DNA from 2 places in the Undibacterium sp. RuTC16W genome. Region 2 is predicted to be linked to the other one. Evidence: predicted binding sites of a transcription regulator. Region 2 holds the regulator's gene; the other holds the start of a gene.
What was found. Region 2 encodes sigma-54, which starts transcription at its own class of promoters, with help from an activator protein. Its sites were predicted from a motif close to TGGCANGNAANCTGCTTT; they were not measured.
Positions count from the first base shown of each region.

Region 1 (6,070 bases), on a different contig from region 2:
GTTTGCGCTCCATATAAGTCTCTATCGCTTCCCACATACGGGTGACCTTGCCCTCTGGTTCGATACGTGCCAGTGAGCCGGCTTTGACCTTGCCGTCCTCTAGCACCATTTCATTTTTCAATGTCGGGTTAGCAAAGGTAGCTCGCTGTGCCGTCAGATGATCTCCGCGATGGGTTGCGTAAGAGTTGAAGTCCTCTTCTGGCAAACCCATTTTTGCGAGATAAGCACCGGCGGCGCTGTCGAGCATAATGGCGTTCGATGGTGATAAGTGATCGGTCGTAATGTTGTCGCCTAACACAGCTAATGCACGCATCGCTGTCATGGTGCGCGGTGCCGCAAGTGCGCCCTCCCAATAAGGCGGACGACGGATATAAGTGGTTTGTGGACGCCAGTCATAAAGCGGACTGACCTTCTCACCGTCATCGAGCTGGATCGCAAACATTGGATCGTAGACCTTACGGAATTGCTCAGGCTTAACGCTGGATTTAACGATAGCGTCAATTTCTTCATCGCTTGGCCAGATATCTTTCAGGCGAATTTCTTTACCATCGACGACAGTCAACACATCTTTTTCAATATCAAAACGCACCGTGCCGGCAATCGCGTAAGCGACGACTAAAGGTGGTGAGGCAAGGAAAGCTTGCTTCGCATAAGGATGAATACGTCCATCGAAGTTGCGGTTACCCGACAACACTGCAGTCGCATACAAATCGCGGTCAATAATCTCTTGCTGAATGACAGGATCAAGTGCACCGGACATACCGTTGCAGGAGGTACAAGCATAGGCAACAACGCCAAAACCGAGCTTCTCTAAATCACCCATCAAGCCTGCTTCTTCCAGATACAAAGTCACTGCTTTAGACCCAGGCGCAAGCGAGGATTTGACCCACGGCTTACGCGTCAATCCAAGTTTGTTGGCATTGCGTGCCAACAAAGCAGCCGCGATCACGTTGCGCGGATTGCTGGTGTTGGTGCAACTGGTAATCGCGGCGATGATGACTGCGCCGTCCGGCATCTGACCCGGCACATCATCCCATTTGCCTGCGATACCTTTGCTGGCTAAATCCGTCGTAGCAACGCGTGCATGCGGATTGGAGGGGCCAGCCATATTACGCACTACGGAAGACAAATCAAATTTCAGTACACGCTCATACTCAGCGGTCTTTAAACTGTCTGCCCACAAGCCCGTGTGCTTAGCATACGTCTCTACCAACTTGACTTGCTCATCTTCACGACCAGTCAATTTCAGATAATCGATGGTTTGCTGGTCAATGGAAAACATCGCTGCGGTCGCGCCATACTCCGGTGCCATATTGGAAATCGTTGCACGGTCACCGAGCGTCAGTGCGGCCGCTCCTTCCCCATAAAATTCGAGATACGCACCGACCACTTTTTGCTTGCGCAAGAACTCCGTCATGGCAAGCACGACGTCAGTGGCAGTAATGTTGGGCTGCGGACGACCGGACAGTTCTACGCCGATAATATCTGGCAAACGCATCCACGAAGCACGGCCTAACATCACGTTTTCGGCTTCTAAACCGCCAACACCGATCGCCAGTACACCCAGGGCATCGACGTGTGGTGTGTGACTGTCAGTACCAACCAGCGTATCGGGGAAAGCGACACCGTCTTTGATCTGAATCACCGGTGACATGCGTTCCAGATTGATTTGATGCATGATGCCATTACCCGGAGGGATCACATCGACATTCTTGAACGCTTTTTTAGTCCAGTTGATGAAGTCGAAACGATCTTCATTGCGACGGTCTTCAATCGCCCGATTTTTATTGAACGCATCGGGATCAAAACCACCACATTCCACTGCCAGAGAATGATCGACGATCAGTTGCACAGGCACCACAGGATTGACCTTGGCCGGATCACCACCGTGGTCCGCAATCGCATCACGCAAACCCGCCAGATCAACCAGCGCAGTTTGTCCAAGAATATCGTGACATACCACACGAGCCGGAAACCATGGAAAATCCAGATCGCGTTTACGCTCAATGAATTGTTTCAATGAGTCGCTCAGCGTCGCCGGATCGCAACGACGGACCAGATTCTCGGCAAGAACACGAGAGGTGTAAGGTAGCTTATCGTACGCACCAGGCGCAATTGCATCGACCGCAGCACGCGTATCAAAATAATCCAGCGCAGTGCCTGGCAGGTGTTTGCGGAATTGAGTGTTCATTATATTGTCCAAATTAATCAATCAAGACCTCTCGACACAGAGGCACAGAGACACCGAGGAGGAGCAAGCACAAGAGAAAATCAATTTACTTCTAGAACGAGCTTCTAAAATCAGGGCTTACGCAAAATGAAGCGCTGTTTACTACCATTCACATTGAATTGAAAGGCCGGATGAAAAAGCTCAAACCAACTCTCAGAACAGCAGTGAGCCAATGCTTTTTTGCCTTTGTTGTTCCTCTGTGTCTCTGTGCCTCGGTGGTGAGAGGTCTTCAATACATTCAAAATTTACTTACGGTCTTTCAGTGCCACAAATTGCAAATCTTCAGGACCAACATAATTTGCGCTTGGACGAATGATTTTATTATCGATACGCTGTTCAATGATGTGAGCTGCCCAACCGGAAGTACGCGCAATCACGAACAGCGGTGTGAACATGGCGGTAGGAACACCCATCATGTGATACGACACGGCAGAGAACCAGTCCAGATTCGGGAACATTTTTTTGATGTCCCACATCACCGTTTCCAAGCGCTCTGCGATATCAAACATTTTGGTGGAGCCTGCCTCGACCGACAACTGACGTGCAACTTCCTTGATGACCTTGTTACGGGGATCAGATACGGTGTAGACCGGATGTCCGAAGCCGATCACGACTTCTTTATTTTCTACTCGTTTTTTGATGTCGGCTTCTGCCTCATCCGGATTGTCGTAACGTTTCTGGATTTCAAACGCGACTTCATTGGCACCGCCGTGTTTTGGACCGCGCAAAGCACCAATGCCACCGGTGATGGCGGAATGGATATCAGAGCCAGTACCAGCGACCACACGGCAAGTAAATGTGGATGCGTTGAACTCGTGCTCTGCATACAAAATCAGCGAGGTATGCATGGCTTTTTCCCAAGATGCGCTTGGCTTTTGACCATGCAACAGGTGCAGGAAATGTCCACCGATAGAATCGTCGTCCGTCTCTACATCAATCCGCTTACCGTTGTGACTGAAGTGGTACCAGTACAGCAACATGGAACCGAGAGATGCCATTAATTGGTCGGCAATATCGCGTGCGCCCGGTGTATTGTGATCCTCTTTTTCTGGCAAGGTGCAACCCAAGACCGATACACCAGTGCGCATCACATCCATAGGGTGGGCGGACGCTGGCAAAGCTTCCAACGCTGCTTTCATATTGGCGGGCAAACCGCGCAAGGATTTCAGCTTGTTTTTGTAGGCTTTCAGTTCAGCGATGTTAGGCAATTTGCCGTGCACCAGCAAATGCGCGATTTCTTCAAATTCGCAGGTATCAGCGACATCCAGAATGTCGTAGCCGCGGTAGTGCAAATCGTTACCGGTTTTGCCTACGCTGCACAGTGCAGTGTTACCGGCGGCAACACCAGACAAGGCAACGGATTTTTTTGGTTTAAAAGGAACGGCGGCTTCTGTCATGAGATTCTCCTTTATGAGATTTGTGCTTTATAAAATATACTAAGACATACCAAGTCATACTAATACATACTCTTACCCAGTATTTTTTTAAACACCAATAAAAACATGCGGAATAGGCTAGTTTTTAATAAAAAAAGGGGAGTATGTTAATTTTTAGTAGGTATATTAATTTCTGTGATGCGTTTTATTTAGATTTTTGCTGGGCGAATAAGGCATCCAGCTTTTGCTCAAAATCGTGATAATTGATGCGCTCATACAATTCCATGCGTGTCTGCATCGTATCGACTACCGCTTTTTGCGAGCCGTCACGACGAATCGCGGTATACACATTTTCTGCCGCCTTATTCATGGCACGGAAAGCAGACAAGGGATATAGCACCAGACCAACATCGACTGCAGCCAGTTCTTCCACGCTGTACAACGGTGTTGCACCGAATTCGGTAATGTTCGCCAGGATAGGGACTTTGACCGCGTTTGCGAATTGCTTGTACATCGCAAGCTCTGTAATCGCCTCCGGAAAAATCATGTCCGCACCAGCCTCGACACACATTTGTGCACGCTCAATCGCTGCATCCAGCCCCTCGACTGCCAAAGCGTCAGTACGCGCCATAATCACGAAACTGTCGTCGGTACGCGCATCGACGGCAGCTTTGATGCGATCGACCATTTCTGACTTGCTGACGATTTCTTTGCCAGGACGGTGACCACAGCGTTTCGCGCCAACCTGATCTTCAATGTGCATCGCTGCTGCGCCGAACTTGATCATGGACTTGACCGTACGTGCTACGTTAAAAGCAGAGGAACCAAAACCCGTGTCCACATCGACCAGCAAAGGCAGATCACACACATCGGTAATCCGGCGCACGTCAGTCAACACATCGTCCAGATTAGAGATACCCAGATCTGGTAAGCCCAGAGAACCCGCAGCGACACCGCCACCGGACAGGTAGATCGCTTTAAAGCCGGCACGTTTTGCCAGTAAGGCGTGATTCGCATTGATCGCACCAACCACCTGCAAGGGCGATTCTTCTTGCATGGCTTTACGGAACGCAGCACCTGCGGAGAGTTGACTCATGTTCTTACCTTTCAAAATAGGGTTTTGCTGGGTGAGCTTATTGCAATCAGCGTGCCAGTTTTACAAAGACAACATCACTACTGTGAAAATATGAGGCGGATCAAGGACTTAAGCACGTCATCTGGATGCTCCAAAGGGAAAACAATTCGCTATTGACTGACTTTTGTTTCATAATGACGTTTAATTTGAAACATTTTTTAAAACAATGAAACATTTAACATGGAAATTTGAAACATTCTCAATCTCGCTTTGACAGAGAGGTTCGTTTTAACCATCGCAAGCATCTTTAGCCTCCTCCAAAAAAACTTCACCTCAGACCATCATGCGGCCACAAACACCGATTCCTCGCGACGCCAATGACAAACCCGTCATCTGGACGGTATCCATTTCGCGACTATTCGATTTATTTCGCGACATCATGGTCGAATATGATGCCAGCGCGACGATTGAACCCATCCACATGGGTTTTGAAGAAGCAGCACAACATCTGCGAGAACGTCTGCAAACCGAGCGTTGCGATGCGGTGATTGCTGCCGGATCCAATGGCGCGTATCTCAAAAACCGTTTGCCCGTCCCTGTCGTGATCGCAAAAGCCAGCGGCTTCGATGTCATGCAAGCACTCGCCAGAGCACGCCGGGTCTCCCCAGACATTGGCCTGATCACGTACCAGGAGACGATGCCGGAACTGGTCGACTTTAAAAACACCTTTGGCTTCAAACTCGAGCAACGGACTTATGTTACGGAAGAAGATGCTCGCGCCCAGATCAGTGAACTCAAGGCTAAGGGTATTAAAGCCATCGTGGGTGCTGGCTTAATTACCGATCTGGCAGAGGAAGCAGGTTTGACGGGCATTTTCATGTATTCCGCAGAATCGATACGTCAGTCCTTTGAGGACGCCCTGGAAATCGCCCGCTTGACACGCCTGGAGTCCGCACGCGGACGCCAACATCCTGCGGCCGAATCGCTAAGGGCACGGCATGGACTAGCTGATTTGCGCGGTGAATCCCCTGCCATGCAAAGTATGCGGCAATCAATCATGCTGTTCGCCCGTTCCCCGGCGACAGTGCTGATACAAGGTGAAACCGGCACCGGCAAAGAACTGGCAGCACAAGCCATGCATAAAGAAAGCCCGCGTGCGCGTCATCCTTTTGTGGCGGTCAACTGTGGTGCGATTGCCGAATCGCTGCTGGAATCAGAGTTATTCGGTTATGAGGACGGCGCGTTTACCGGATCCCGGCGTGGCGGTCATGCAGGCTTATTCGAGGCAGCGCATCGTGGCACCTTATTTCTGGATGAAATCGGTGAAATGCCTTTAAGCCTGCAAACCCGGCTGTTACGCGTTCTGGAGGAAAGAGAAGTCGTCAGGGT
Region 1 is NZ_JBMPPE010000003.1:401,527-407,596, forward strand. It holds gene acnD (Fe/S-dependent 2-methylisocitrate dehydratase AcnD) at 1-2,191, opposite strand, end outside; gene prpC (bifunctional 2-methylcitrate synthase/citrate synthase) at 2,476-3,627, opposite strand; gene prpB (methylisocitrate lyase) at 3,812-4,702, opposite strand; gene prpR (propionate catabolism operon regulatory protein PrpR) at 5,025-6,070, shown strand, end outside.
Region 1: prpB (methylisocitrate lyase) is a predicted target of sigma-54. The motif match lies at 4,742-4,759, and genes of this name have one in related genera.

Region 2 (6,070 bases):
GAACGCCCCGATAGTGCGACGGCAAAATTCATGCGCTTGCAAACCGAATATCTGTTACTGCTGCCGGATGTGAATACGATGAAGACCGATAAAGCCGTCGCCTTGTACACAGAAAGATCAGAGACGCATGCGATAGGCATGATTGCGAACAATGCGACACAGGAAGTGCAGTTGCTCAGCAAAGTTCACATGCTCATCGATCGTCCACATCCCAAGCGGACATCTACTAACTAATTACGACGGAGAGCAAATAATGCGCTTTCAATATAAAGAAATGAAATGTCTGAGTCATTGTTTCATGCTGGCGATCGGCATCTTCACTGTGTCGCCTGCGGCATTTGCGGAAAAGGCTGACAGCTTGAAGAAGACAGCAATCAGCGCAGAACACCTGACTTCAGACGGAAAAAAGAGTACCTCAACACTGCTTGGCGAAGTCATTCTGGTCCGCGGCACTTTGCTGGTAAAGGCTGATCGTGCCGTTGTGACAGAGGCGGCTGACGGACACCAGACATCGGTTCTGTATGCCAATGCTGGCGGTCGTGTGTCGTTCCGTCAAAAGCGCGACGGTGGCCCTGATTTATGGGTCGACGGCTATGCCGACAGAGTTGAATACGACGACAGGTCTGAGCTGGTGAAATTCATTTCCAAGGCGAAGATCCGCTATCTTGACGGTAAAAATGTAACCCAGGAGCAGGAGGGGGAATATCTTTCCTACGACAGTATTAATGATGTCTTTGTTGCGACCAACAGCACGTCTGGAAAACAAGTTCCCGGTGGCGGTCGTGTTACTTTGATTTTAGAACCTAAAGCCGATAAGCAAACCAAAGAATAAGATGAGCACTTTATTGATCAAGGGTTTGCAAAAGCGTTACGGTGCGCGCCAGGTAGTGCGCGATGTGTCGCTTGAAGTAAAGAGTGGTGACGTTGTCGGTCTGCTGGGGCCGAACGGTGCGGGCAAAACGACATCGTTTTATATGATCGTTGGACTGGTTCCCTCTGATGCCGGTGAAATCAATGTGGACGGTGTAGACATCTCCCATTTGCCGATTCATCAACGTGCCGTTCTCGGCTTATCGTATTTGCCACAAGAGGCATCGGTATTTCGTAAGCTGACAGTCGAGGACAATATCCGTGCCGTGCTGGAGTTGCAAAAGGATGAACATGGCAAGTTTCTGAATTCAGCCGAAATTGAGAAACGCCTGGATACCTTGCTGGCCGATTTGCAGATCGAGGGCATACGTGAAAATCAGGCGCTTTCTTTATCTGGCGGTGAACGTCGCCGGGTAGAAATTGCCCGGGCACTGGCAACGAATCCGCGCTTTGTGTTGCTGGATGAACCCTTTGCAGGTGTTGATCCGATTGCTGTGATCGAGATTCAGCGTATCGTACGCTTCCTGAAAGAGCGCGGTATCGGTGTGCTGATCACCGATCATAATGTGCGCGAAACTCTAGGTATTTGCGATCACGCCTACATCATCAATCAAGGTGCAGTGCTGGCGAGTGGCAAACCGGAAGACATCATCACGAACGAATCCGTACGCAGGGTTTATCTGGGAGAGCATTTCCGCATGTAGCGGGAAGCGAGATGATGATGAAACAAAGCCTGCAACTACGTACCTCACAACACCTGGCGCTGACGCCGCAATTGCAGCAATCAATTCGTCTTTTGCAGTTATCCACGCTGGAACTACATCAGGAACTGGAAAACCTGTTGACTGATAATCCCATGCTGGAGCGGGTTGATGACCCCATGGATAATGCAGTGCGATTGCTGGCCGATGGCGCGATTAGCACCACCAGCAATAATTCAGAATCTGAATTTGCAGTACAGGAAGTCGGTGCCGAGACCGCCGCTCCGGTTGCTGATAGCGGTGACAATGCGGAAGTTGCTTCATCCGCGGACAGCACCAGCGCCAACGAAGAAGAGTGGAGTTTTGATGATGTACCGCTAGGCAGTAAGTCTTCAGAGGAAGAGGATGGACGTCCGCAATTAGAAGCTGCGCAAACCAGTTTGCGCGATCATTTGCTGGAACAGATGCGCCTGAATATTCGTGAGCCGCGTGATCGTGCCTTAATTGAGCTGATGATTGATGCGCTGGATCTCAGTGGTTATCTGATGGAGACCTTGGATGAAATCCATGCGAGTTTGCCGCTTGAATTGTGTGTAGAACCAGAGGAATTATCTTTCGCATTAACGATGCTGCAAAGCTTTGATCCCGCCGGGGTTGGTGCGCGTACGCCGTCGGAATGTCTAGCCTTGCAGATCAAACGCTTACCTAAGATTCCATTCGTGACACGTCGTCTGGCGCTGAAGATTGTTGAAGAACACATCATCTTGTTTGCGCAGCGAGATTTCAACAAACTGAAAAAAATTCTCAACTGCGATGATGAAGATTTGCGCGAGGCGCAGGTAGTGATTCGCCAGTGTAATCCTAAGCCAGGTGCGGATTTTGCAGCGGCGTCATCAGACTATGTGGTCCCCGATGTGATCGTCAGAAAGTCAGCAAATGGCTGGCAGGTTTTGCTGAATCAGGATGTCATGCCCAAGCTCCGCGTTAATAGTATGTATGCCAACATCATGAAGCAAAATCGCGGTGACGGAACGATGGGATCGCAGTTGCAGGAAGCGCGCTGGCTGATCAAAAACATGCGGCAACGCTTCGACACCATCTTGCGCGTTGCACAAGCGATAGTTGAAAGACAACGTAATTTTTTCACTCACGGTGCGGTTGCGATGCGCCCTCTTGTTTTGCGCGAAATTGCTGATACACTAGGTTTACACGAGAGTACTATTTCTCGTGTAACGACCCAGAAATACATGCTTACCCCGCATGGTATGTTTGAGTTGAAATATTTCTTCGGTAGCCATGTCGCGACGGAAACGGGGGGGGAAGCATCTTCCACCGCGATACGTGCACTCATCAAGCAGTTGATAGGAGCAGAAGACCAGAAAAGCCCACTCTCTGATAGCAAAATTGCAGACATGCTGGGTGAACAAGGCATGGTCATTGCGCGACGTACTGTTGCCAAATACCGTGAAGCCCTAAAAATTCCTCCAGTAAGCCTGCGCAAATCCTTGTAATGAACACCTGTAATTTAGTCTTGTAACTAAGCCTTGAAATTACGTTTTGTATTGCTATATATAATTTAGCTCGATGCATCAGAGCAAATGCTGAAGAAATTTATAGCAAGTAACATCACCATAGGAGCGTAGTATGAATCTCACCATCAGTGGACATCACCTCGAAGTAACTCCTGCAATACGTGAACATGTACAAAACAAGCTTGAGCGCATCAGGCGACACTTCGATCAAGTCATTGATATCGCCGTCATCCTGACGGTAGACAAGCTCCGGGAAAAGGAAAAACGGCATAAAGCAGACATTAATCTGCACATCAGTGGTAAAGATATCCACGTAGAAAGCCTGGCGCACGACCTCTACGCTGCGATCGACCTCCTCATCGATAAACTGGACAGACAAGTCATCAAACACAAAGACAAAATTCAAGATCATCAGCACGACGCCATCAAGCACCTGCCAGACCCGGCGTCGGTGTAAGTCATCAAGTCCGGTGTTCGTAGCCGGTACAAAAAAAAGGACGCTTCAAGCGTCCTTTTTCGTTGGGTACACCAAACGAACAGTGGCTTATTACCATCGATATCGAACCCGCAGGCTGGATACGGCTTCCAGGGGCTTTTCGTGCCAACAGCCGCAGCCTGCTTGCGGATTCGTTTTGGGGATTTCTAAAAACTCTTTAATCGATATTTCATGAAATCGCTTATTCCTGCCTTTCCTTTGTGTCCTGGCTTCTCTGTGGTGAGCGATCTTGATTTTTGCGTCAGTCCTGACTTAGTTACAGATTGTTTATAGAGCTAACTTTTGCCCGTGAAACCGATAGTGTTCCTGGGTAAATAAATCGATCCCGCATGGCAGGTTCTCTATCCAGTCCAGAAAAGCATGAATCGCTTCTCGCCCGATAAAATACCGTCCGTGCTGAGGTACCATCATCGCAATATCCATGTTTCTGACCATATTTGCCCACAAACGGCAGACTTTATTTGACACCATATAGCGTTGATGAAACCCTCGCATGGCTGGCAACTGATCTAAAAAAACTTCCTTTGTCGTGATGGGCTGACTGACGTCATGTGCATCGACCATCGACGCGCCCATGTCACCTGAGAACAGGATTTTGGAACGGCTATCGTAGAACTGAAAGTTACCTTCGGCATGCAAGAAATGTGCGGGAACAGCATGAATGGTCGTAACACCCATAGAGACAGGCATACCTTCGTCCGGTATGCCGACAATTCTGCCGTCTGAGCGGTTCAGATTGCAAAAATGCGGTACAAAACGCGACCATAGCTGCGATACATAGAGCTGGCATTCCGTACTGAATAACCACTTATCCAGAGCCCCGATGATGTCCGGATCCTGATGTGATGCAAAAAGGTATTTGAGGTTTTTCTTGGGTAAATAGCGTTGCATCGCTAATACCAAGCTGTTGTAAGTAATATTGCCAGACGGATCAAGCAGGGCACCTTGTCCTTCTGACACAATCAAAAATTGGTTCGCCTGTACCGCGCTATCGCCTGCATCCTTGACGAGATCATTGAACATCAGACAGATGTGATGAGCGTCTTTATATAATTCTATGGGCACTGCGATCTCCAGAGGGAATAGATATTTTCCATCGGGCAATTGTAGTGAGCGAGGGCGCGCTGGAATTGCGTTAGATCAGTAAAGCGCTTGATTCATATCAAGCGCTTGCAAATGACGGCGACGGCTGGCTGCTTGTGACTGAGGACGCTTCAATGAAAATTTAATAGCCTAAGGTTTTGCCGTCTGGATTGCGCGGATCGGAGTAGCCGTCGAAGCCATCGGTACCGATTTGTATGATTTGGGTCCTGCCCATGGCCGGAGAGATTTTTAGATTGTGACCTTTGAGTTCTAAGATACGTAAGGTATCCACGCTGATACCCCGCTCTGCACGCATCTGATCGGGCATCCACTGATGATGAATTCGCGGTGTAATGGTCGCTTGCGCGACGTTCATGCCATGGTCAATAACGTTCAAAATAGTTTGCAGGGTCGTCGTGATAATACGGCTGCCTCCAGGACTGCCGGTTGTCATGAATGGCTTCCCGTCCTTCAGGATAATTGTCGGGGACATTGAGCTAAGCGGACGCTTATAGGCGGCGACGGCATTTGCATCGCCACCGATGAGGCCGAATGCATTCGGTGTTCCGGCCTTCACTGAAAAATCATCCATTTCATTGTTCAAAGTAATGCCGGTACCTGCTGCGACGATACCACTGCCAAAATTCAGATTTAAGGTGTAAGTCGTGGCAACTACATTGCCATGCTGATCGGCGGTCGCAAAATGCGTGGTCTGATCGCTCTCGTAAGGGGCTATATTGCCAGGCTTTATTTGCACAGATGGTGTGGCATGATCGGCGTTGATTTTTTTAACGAGCTCGTCGGCATACGTCGTTGAGGTTAGTGCTTTTACGGGTACTTTAAAAAAATCAGGATCGCCGAGATATTCGGATCTGTCGGCATAAGCCAGCTTCATGACCTCGGTCATCAGATGTAAATTCTGCGCACTATTACTCGCTTGTTCCTTGATCGGGAAGTGCTCCAGCATATTGAGCATCTGTATGATGTGGATGCCGCCTGAGCTGGGTGGTGGCATCGACATGACCTGATAGCCACGATAATTGCCTTTGACCGGTTCGCGCTCAATGACCTTATAGTTATTGAGATCGTCAATGCCAATGATGCCTTGATGTTTTGCCATTTCAGCAGCAATTTTTTTTGCAATACTGCCCTGGTAAAAAGCTTGAGGGCCGTCTTTCGCAATGAGTTTTAGTGAGTTGGCTAAATCCTTTTGAACTAACTTTTCTCCGACGCGCAAGGGGCGTCCATTTTTGAAAAAAATCGCTTTACTCGACTCCCACGCGCCTAAGTGATCACGCTCTGCGTCCAGAATACTGGCCAGATGAGGACTGACTTCAAAGCCTTGCTCCGCTAGCTGGATTGCTGGTGCGATGACGTCAGATAGTGTC
Region 2 is NZ_JBMPPE010000002.1:461,411-467,480, reverse strand. It holds gene lptC (LPS export ABC transporter periplasmic protein LptC) at 1-234, shown strand, start outside; gene lptA (lipopolysaccharide transport periplasmic protein LptA) at 254-832, shown strand; gene lptB (LPS export ABC transporter ATP-binding protein) at 834-1,574, shown strand; gene ACO0K4_RS06475 (RNA polymerase factor sigma-54) at 1,592-3,082, shown strand; gene hpf (ribosome hibernation-promoting factor, HPF/YfiA family) at 3,216-3,560, shown strand; gene ACO0K4_RS06465 (MBL fold metallo-hydrolase) at 3,867-4,664, opposite strand; gene ggt (gamma-glutamyltransferase) at 4,825-6,070, opposite strand, start outside.